3 regions of the Corynebacterium faecale genome follow, and region 2 is predicted to be linked to each of the others. Evidence: predicted binding sites of a transcription regulator. Region 2 holds the regulator's gene; each other region holds the start of a gene.

Region 1 (2,273 bases), 210 kb from region 2:
GTTGTCAGGGTGGTGTTTGAAACAACGGAAAGTGAAGTTTTCGATGTCACTGACTCCACCGGCGTACCAGGGCTCGATGTGGTGGACATCGCTGTTGTCAGCGGGTTCATCGCAGCCTTCCCCCGAGCACACCAGCTCCGATGCCAGCAGCGCCAGTCGCTGGTTGAGGCTTGCTGATCTACTTGTGCGACCAAGGTGCAGCGGCCGGCCGGAATCGGGGTCAAGGACAGCGCCGAAATCATAGCGCGCGGCCCCCAGCCTCAGGATCTCCGAAGCGGTGAGGTTGATGCCGGTGTTGGTGGGGAAGCGCTTGTCCGGTTGTGCCTCCGGTAAGTCCGCGACATCCTTTGCGGACAGGGAGACCACGATCGTTCCCACCCCACCACGACGGGAGAGTCTGCCGGAATTATAGTCCTTGAGAATCTGGACCAGAGCGTCTGCTTTCCGCTGGGAAAAGCTTCTCCTGTCTTTGGATGGATCCTCAAGGCTGAGGCCGTGGCCCTTTTTGTTCGATCCCGCCAATGCGGCATTGAGAAGGGCCGCCCCTTCACCGTCCAGGTAGATGGAAATCCTGCAGCCACCGTTTGCATCCTGTTTGCCCACGTGGACATATCTGTTCTTCGTGGCGGCGAAGGGGTCCTTGGCGCGGTGATTCGCTTTCTCCACTGCGGCCCGCACCCACTTGCGTAGATCCTCGGGGCGACGGTTGGATGCTTCAGCCAGTGCTAATTCATAGAGCTCGGAGCGGGACGGCGTGGTGTCCTGGTTGAGGTAACTGAGTTCCTGGTTGATGATGTCAACCTTCTCGGCAGCCAGTTTGCGATGCGCAGCCTCCTCTCGACGTCGCTTGCGGTTTTCTGCCTCGCGCGCCCGGGCTTCAGCTTCGCGGGCTTCCCGCTCTGAACGCTCCTGCTCGGTTTCGGTCTGTGGATTCGGATCAGCCTCGGGAGCAGGCTTGGCAGTGGGCAGGACATCACCGAAGAACTCCTCGGCCCGACGAGCCCTGGCCCACGCCTCGGCCTGGGACAAACCCAGTTCTTTCACCAGATAATCAATGATGTGCGTCGATCCCACCAGGGTGGCGGCATTGGCAAGCGCGGCCGTCTTGGTCATGCCCGCGGTGATCATCGGAATCTGGTTGGTGAGCTCCTCGAATGTCTTGATGTCCACCTGATTGAAGTGACTGGCCTGTGGATCGTCGGTGTAGTGCTTTAGCAACGAGGATAGAGCGGTGTCCAGTAATTTGATTGCCTCTGTAGTGTCCACCGTGACGGTGCCCCCTGTGGTAGTTTCCCCAAACTAACTCTCATTAGCATCCATTCTATGCGCCTGCCTGTTCGAAGTCCATAGCCCCTACGTTAATTTTTGCCCATGCCAAACGCTCACGTGTTCGACAATTGAGGAGCGGTGGGTCGTCGTAAAGCAAAAAACCGCACACCCAAGGGGTGTGCGGCGGTGGAAGGCTCAGGCAGACTGACGGTTGGCCTGGTCAAAGTCGCGTTGCAGGGCGATCCATTCCTGTGTGCTGAGTGGGAATACGCGCGAGAGGCGCATGGCCAGTCCAATGGTGAGGTCGCTGCGGCGTTGGACAAGATTGGAGATGGTGGCTTCAGTGATGTGCAGGCTCTTGGCAAGGTCATAGTGGGTGATTCCGCGGGGCTGGAGGAATCGCTCGTGGAGGACATCGCCTGGGTGTTGCGGTTTCCGGAACTGCAGAGAGATCGCCAACACTCCTTTCAGGAACTCGGCTGATTTTCAAGTGGGAATAACGCCTACAGACCAAAGAATATATAGGGCAATCTGTTATGCGAGGCTAATCTTCATAGTATTCCCGAAACAACGCTTTGCAAGATAGGAAAACCATTCCTAACCTGCAGCGCTGCACGTTGTTTTCAACCGCGTCGAAATATCATCCTTTGGAATGACCACTCATATCGTGGTTATTCCTGGGCCACATCAGCCGTGCTGCCCGGCCACCCCGGGTACTCCGGTGGCACGCCCCCGAACTCCGGGCACAGCGCCTGATGTGGGCACCAGCCACACAGCTTGGATGTCTTGGTGCGGAAGCGACCCGACTTCCCGTCCATCTCGATCTTCGCCCAGAGATCACCCAGGTCACGTTCGAAATACTCCAACTGCTCACGCGACGGGGCGAGGAACATCGAATCGTTGACCTTGAGGTACATCAGGCGCAGCTGCGCCGGGATCTGGTCGAATAGCCGCCAGTACACCAGCGCGTAGAACAGCATCTGGAAGGTTGCCTGCTGGCTCCA
Region 2 (2,273 bases):
GTGACTGTGAGGATCATTCTGCAATCACAACCTCTACATCGCGTTCCCGCAGCTGCTGCACGAAACTCTCCGGTGCGGCGGAGTCGGTGACCACGACATCAATATCATCGATCGAGCCGAAGCTGACCAGGTAGTCCGTGCCCATTTTGGTGGAGTCACACAACACAACCACCTTGTGGGCATTGGTGATCATCGCTGATTTCATGGCCGCCTCCTGTGAATCGGCGGTGGATAATCCATGATCGAGTGTCAGGGCGTTCGTCCCGATGAACACCACATCAGCCCGCATGAGTGCCAGGGTGCGCAACGCCGTGTCGCCCACGACCGCCTGCGTGATCGCCCGGACGCTTCCACCCAGGAGTTGAACATCATCGAGTCCGGCATTGGCCAGACTGAGAGCTATGGGTAGGCAGTTGGTCACAATCGACCACTGATTGGCGTTGGGGTGCTCAGAGATCAGGTCCGCCAGAGCAGTCACTGTGGTTCCCGCATCAAGGAACATTCCCCCGTGTGCGGGCGGGAGGAACTGCATGGCAGCCTTGGAAATCGAGTACTTTGCGGACGATGCGGAGCGGAACCGGGTATCCAGGCTGAGTTCGGTGGTCTGGAACGACTGGGTGGCCACCGCACCTCCATGGACACGGTGGACGATGCCCTCCCGATCAAGAACCGCCAGATCTCTGCGGATAGTTTCAGCGGTGACATCGAAACGGCCTGCAAGTTCGGTGACGTTGACCCGTCCTTCAACCGCCGTCAGTGAGGCGATCTGACGACGTCGTTCCTCTGCGTACATGCCGCTCCTTAAAGCAAAAAGTTCATTTCGGATATATGTCCGATATTGGTTTCTATTATTTCACTATTCAACGTCCGATTCCTGCTTTAAGTTGCGGGAAGGTAGCCCCTCTAAGCCTAAATCACACTAGATCGGGCAGGACCAATGCAAAAGTAAGCCCCGGACTATGAGAAACCCACAATAAACCCAATAGTGTGAGGATGATTTACGAAGAAGGTTTACCACCCCCGAAATAGGTCAGCTAGAGAAAAACCCGTTTGCACAACCGATCGGAAGCACAAACGGGGTGTGTGGGTGGGGTGCTGTCTAGAGCTTGCGCATCACTGAGACGACCTTGCCCATGATCTCAGCGTTTTCTCCTGGTATCGGGGCGAAGGAATCATTATGTGGAAGCAGCCAGATTCCCGAAGAGTCCTTGTGGAATTCCTTCACGGTAGCCTCACCATCGATCATGGCGGCGACGAACTCGCCCTGTTCGGCGACGGGCTGGGAACGCACCACCACCCAGTCACCGTCAAGGATTCCGGCGTCCTTCATGGATTCACCCACCACCTGGAGCATGTACAGCTCACCATCACCGACGATGTCCGAGGGGAGCGGGTAGTACTCTTCGATATTCTGCTCCGCGAGGATGGGATTGCCTGCAGCGATCTTGCCCACCACGGGAACCAGAGAAGCGCCTACTGCGAGTTCCGACTTGGCAACATCGCCGGCCGTTGCCTTCGCTTTGACCTTGGGGCCAACCTTTGGTCGGCTGTCCGTATCTGGAAGGTGCCGGACATCTACGGCCCGGGGCTTGTTGGGATCACGACGCAGGAAACCCTTTTTCTCAAGCTCCTTCAGCTGATAGGCCACCGACGAGGTTGATTGAAGGCCGGCAGCGTCTCCGATCTCGCGGATGCTTGGCGGGTACCCCCTCAGGACAACAGCATCTCTGATGACTTCCAGGATCCTCCGCTGCCTGTCTGACAGGCTCGCAGGATCTGGCTTGCCGTTGGGAAGCATCTTCACCGTGCGGCTACCACGACTGCCGCGGGCCTTGGAGGTCTTCTCGGTGGTCATGATAACTAAGGTCCTTCCAGTTGTTGGTTGAGGGGCATAAAGGGCCCGTCATGCATTGGCCGTCGGTCTGCCCGGCGCTTCACAACGGTGGGGAACCGTGCGGTTACGCGGAACAGAGTGTTCGAACCAGACGCTATCTCGCTTTTCTTAACCATACATGCTCTCCTGCGGAAATGGTACGGGTGTTCGACATTTTCGGCCCAGATATAGACATCCGGCGCTCCCGGTGATATAAATCGAACGTAGAAGCTAGTCGAACACCTGAACGATAATGATGTTCGATTGTGTCAGGCCCGCACCGTACAATCGGGGCAAAAGGATGGGAGAATGTCATGGTGATGTCAATCGACGCAGGTGAACGCAGTGATAACGGGGTTGTCCGGGCTGGTGTTGTTGTGCCCCCGGCAGCGGTGTGGGC
Region 3 (2,273 bases), 120 kb from region 2:
ACTGGGACACGGTCTGGGCCCACCGTGCACTCTGGGGAGTCAGTGGGCCCTCCGGAACCGTGACCGCCCACTTTCCGTTCTCCAGGATGGTGACCACGATCCCTGTCACCGGATCCTGGAGGTAGACGGTGCGCCCGCAGGTCTTGCCGTTGTGGTGCCGGCGGCAGAGGCAGCACAGGTTGGCGGTGCAGGTGCATCCACCATCGGCGTGGTTGATCCGGTGGTCGAGATCGCAGTGTGTGGCTGGCACCGAGCAGTACGGGGCTGTACAACCGCCATCGCGCCCCTCCACGGCCGCCCTGATGTCCGGAGTGGGATCATGGCCGGCGGCGTGCTTCCCGAAGGCCTTATCCATGTCCTGGGTTCTCGTTGCCTGGGCCGCCCAGTGATGGCCGGTGGCTTCATCCAGCCACCCGATGCCGGATACCCAGGCCGGGGCATGGGCCAGATCTGTGGCACGGTAGATATTGAGTTGAACCGTGATCTTGATCTTGCTGAGGATCAGATCGACGAAAGCCTCGCCCGGGGTTTTTCCAGTGGCTTCGGCATGTCTGGATACGGCGTCAGTGATGAGTTTTCCTTCAACCGGATCCACGGTGGCATAAAGATCTGTGGTGCCATCGGGATTATCGGAGGTGGAGAACTCCTTCTTGCCGGAGCCGGTATTAGTGCCAGTGGCCTTGGGATCCTTGAGCATGTCCCGGATCGCCTTGATCTTGTGGCTGATGGCGCCCGGAAGTGGCAGCGGCTGATTCGGGGCGGATGGTGTGAGGTAATCGGTGAGGAGCTCATCCACAATGGGCAGATGTTCAGGGTTCAACCCGAAGAGTGCCTGGGAGATGCTGATCAGGCGCTGCTGATCAAGGTGGAAGAGCTCATGTTGCCGGATATTGAGGAGCGGTAGATCTGCGAGCTGGAAGAAAGCCATGATCATGTTGGATACTCTCCGACGGGAGAGCCCTGTGGAGATCGCCAGGCTGGCTACGGTGAGCTCGAAATCGGTGTCTTCTCCGGGCATGGCTTGTTCGAAAAACAGGTGGGCCTGTCTGGTGATATCATTCAAGACCACGGCCTGCGGGTCTGCTGGATTGTTAACGGTGTAGTAGTTGATCGGTGTATGGACGGTGTTCATGGTGTCACCCCTCCGGTAACCATGGGTCGTTCATCTGTTCTAATTTACCATAAACCACGCACCGGACACCGGGTGCCCCCGTTGCTTCTTTATAGCCTTTGAGCTGCTCTTTCGTTGCCGTTCGGCCCCTGTCCACGTGCCAAGTGGGCCACCCACCCGGAGCAATGGGCCAGTGGTCGGGGAACAACCTGGATATAGGGCATGTCAAGCCTGGGCGTTAGGATGGGACACACCTTCACTACCCTCAGGTGTGCCCGAGCGCCCGCACGCTACAGTGAATAATTCCCATGAACCCCTTTTGATTTTCAAGGAGACCCACCCCAACCATGACCGTTCGTGACGTCAGACTTTTCGGTGATCCGGTATTGACCAGCAGAGCAGAAGAAATCGTCGATTTCGACGAGTCCCTGGCTGTCCTCGTGGACGATATGTTCGACACCATGGAGGATGCCGGCGGCGTGGGGTTAGCCGCCAACCAGGTCGGCGTGCTGCGGCGCGTGTTTGTCTTTGACTGCAGTCATGTTGACGGTGGCCTGCGGGGGCATGTGATCAACCCGGTGTGGGAGCCGGTGGGTGAAACCACCCAGACCGGTAATGAGGGCTGCCTCTCCATTCCTGATGTATCGGCAGAGACCACCCGCCATGAAACCGTCAGGCTCTCCGGCCAGGATAAAGATGGAAACCCCATCGGCATGGTTGCCTCGGGCCTGCTGTCCAGGTGCATCCAGCATGAGACCGACCATCTGGACGGTGTGTTGTTCCTCAAGCGACTGGATCCTGCGGAACGCAAAGCCGCCATGGGTGTCATCCGTGCCTCCGATTGGTTCAACAAGTAAAGGAATTTCCACGCACATGCGCCTAGTTTTTGCAGGAACCCCGGAACCGGCTGTGGTCGCGCTCCAGAAGCTGATCGATTCCGACCATGAGGTGGTCGCGGTGCTCACCCAGCCTGATGCCCGTCGTGGCCGTGGTCGCACCCTGCACCCCTCAGCGGTTGCCGAGCTGGCGGAAAAGCACGGGATCGAGGTGATCAAGCCCACCAGCCTCAAGGCAGACACCGAAGATGGACAACTGGTCCGCGAGCGTCTCGCTGAACTTCAGCCCGATTGCCTGCCCGTGGTTGCTTTCGGTCAGCTCATCA

What was found. The regulator LexA, encoded in region 2, represses DNA repair genes until DNA is damaged. The targets are predictions, from matches to a motif close to CGAACANNTGTTCG.
Positions count from the first base shown of each region.
Region 1: CFAEC_RS07135 (HNH endonuclease signature motif containing protein) is a predicted target of LexA. The motif match lies at 1,380-1,393, and genes of this name have one in related genera.
Region 3: CFAEC_RS07560 (HNH endonuclease signature motif containing protein) is a predicted target of LexA. The motif match lies at 1,160-1,173, and genes of this name have one in related genera.

Region 1 covers NZ_CP047204.1:1,557,678-1,559,950, reverse strand. The annotation lists gene CFAEC_RS07135 (HNH endonuclease signature motif containing protein) at 1-1,266, opposite strand, end outside; gene CFAEC_RS07130 (HigA family addiction module antitoxin) at 1,465-1,728, opposite strand; gene CFAEC_RS07125 (RecB family exonuclease) at 1,941-2,273, opposite strand, start outside.
Region 2 covers NZ_CP047204.1:1,769,290-1,771,562, reverse strand. The annotation lists gene CFAEC_RS08095 (1-phosphofructokinase) at 1-17, opposite strand, end outside; gene sugR (transcriptional regulator SugR) at 14-793, opposite strand; gene lexA (transcriptional repressor LexA) at 1,100-1,855, opposite strand.
Region 3 covers NZ_CP047204.1:1,654,008-1,656,280, reverse strand. The annotation lists gene CFAEC_RS07560 (HNH endonuclease signature motif containing protein) at 1-1,132, opposite strand, end outside; gene def (peptide deformylase) at 1,459-1,968, shown strand; gene fmt (methionyl-tRNA formyltransferase) at 1,985-2,273, shown strand, end outside.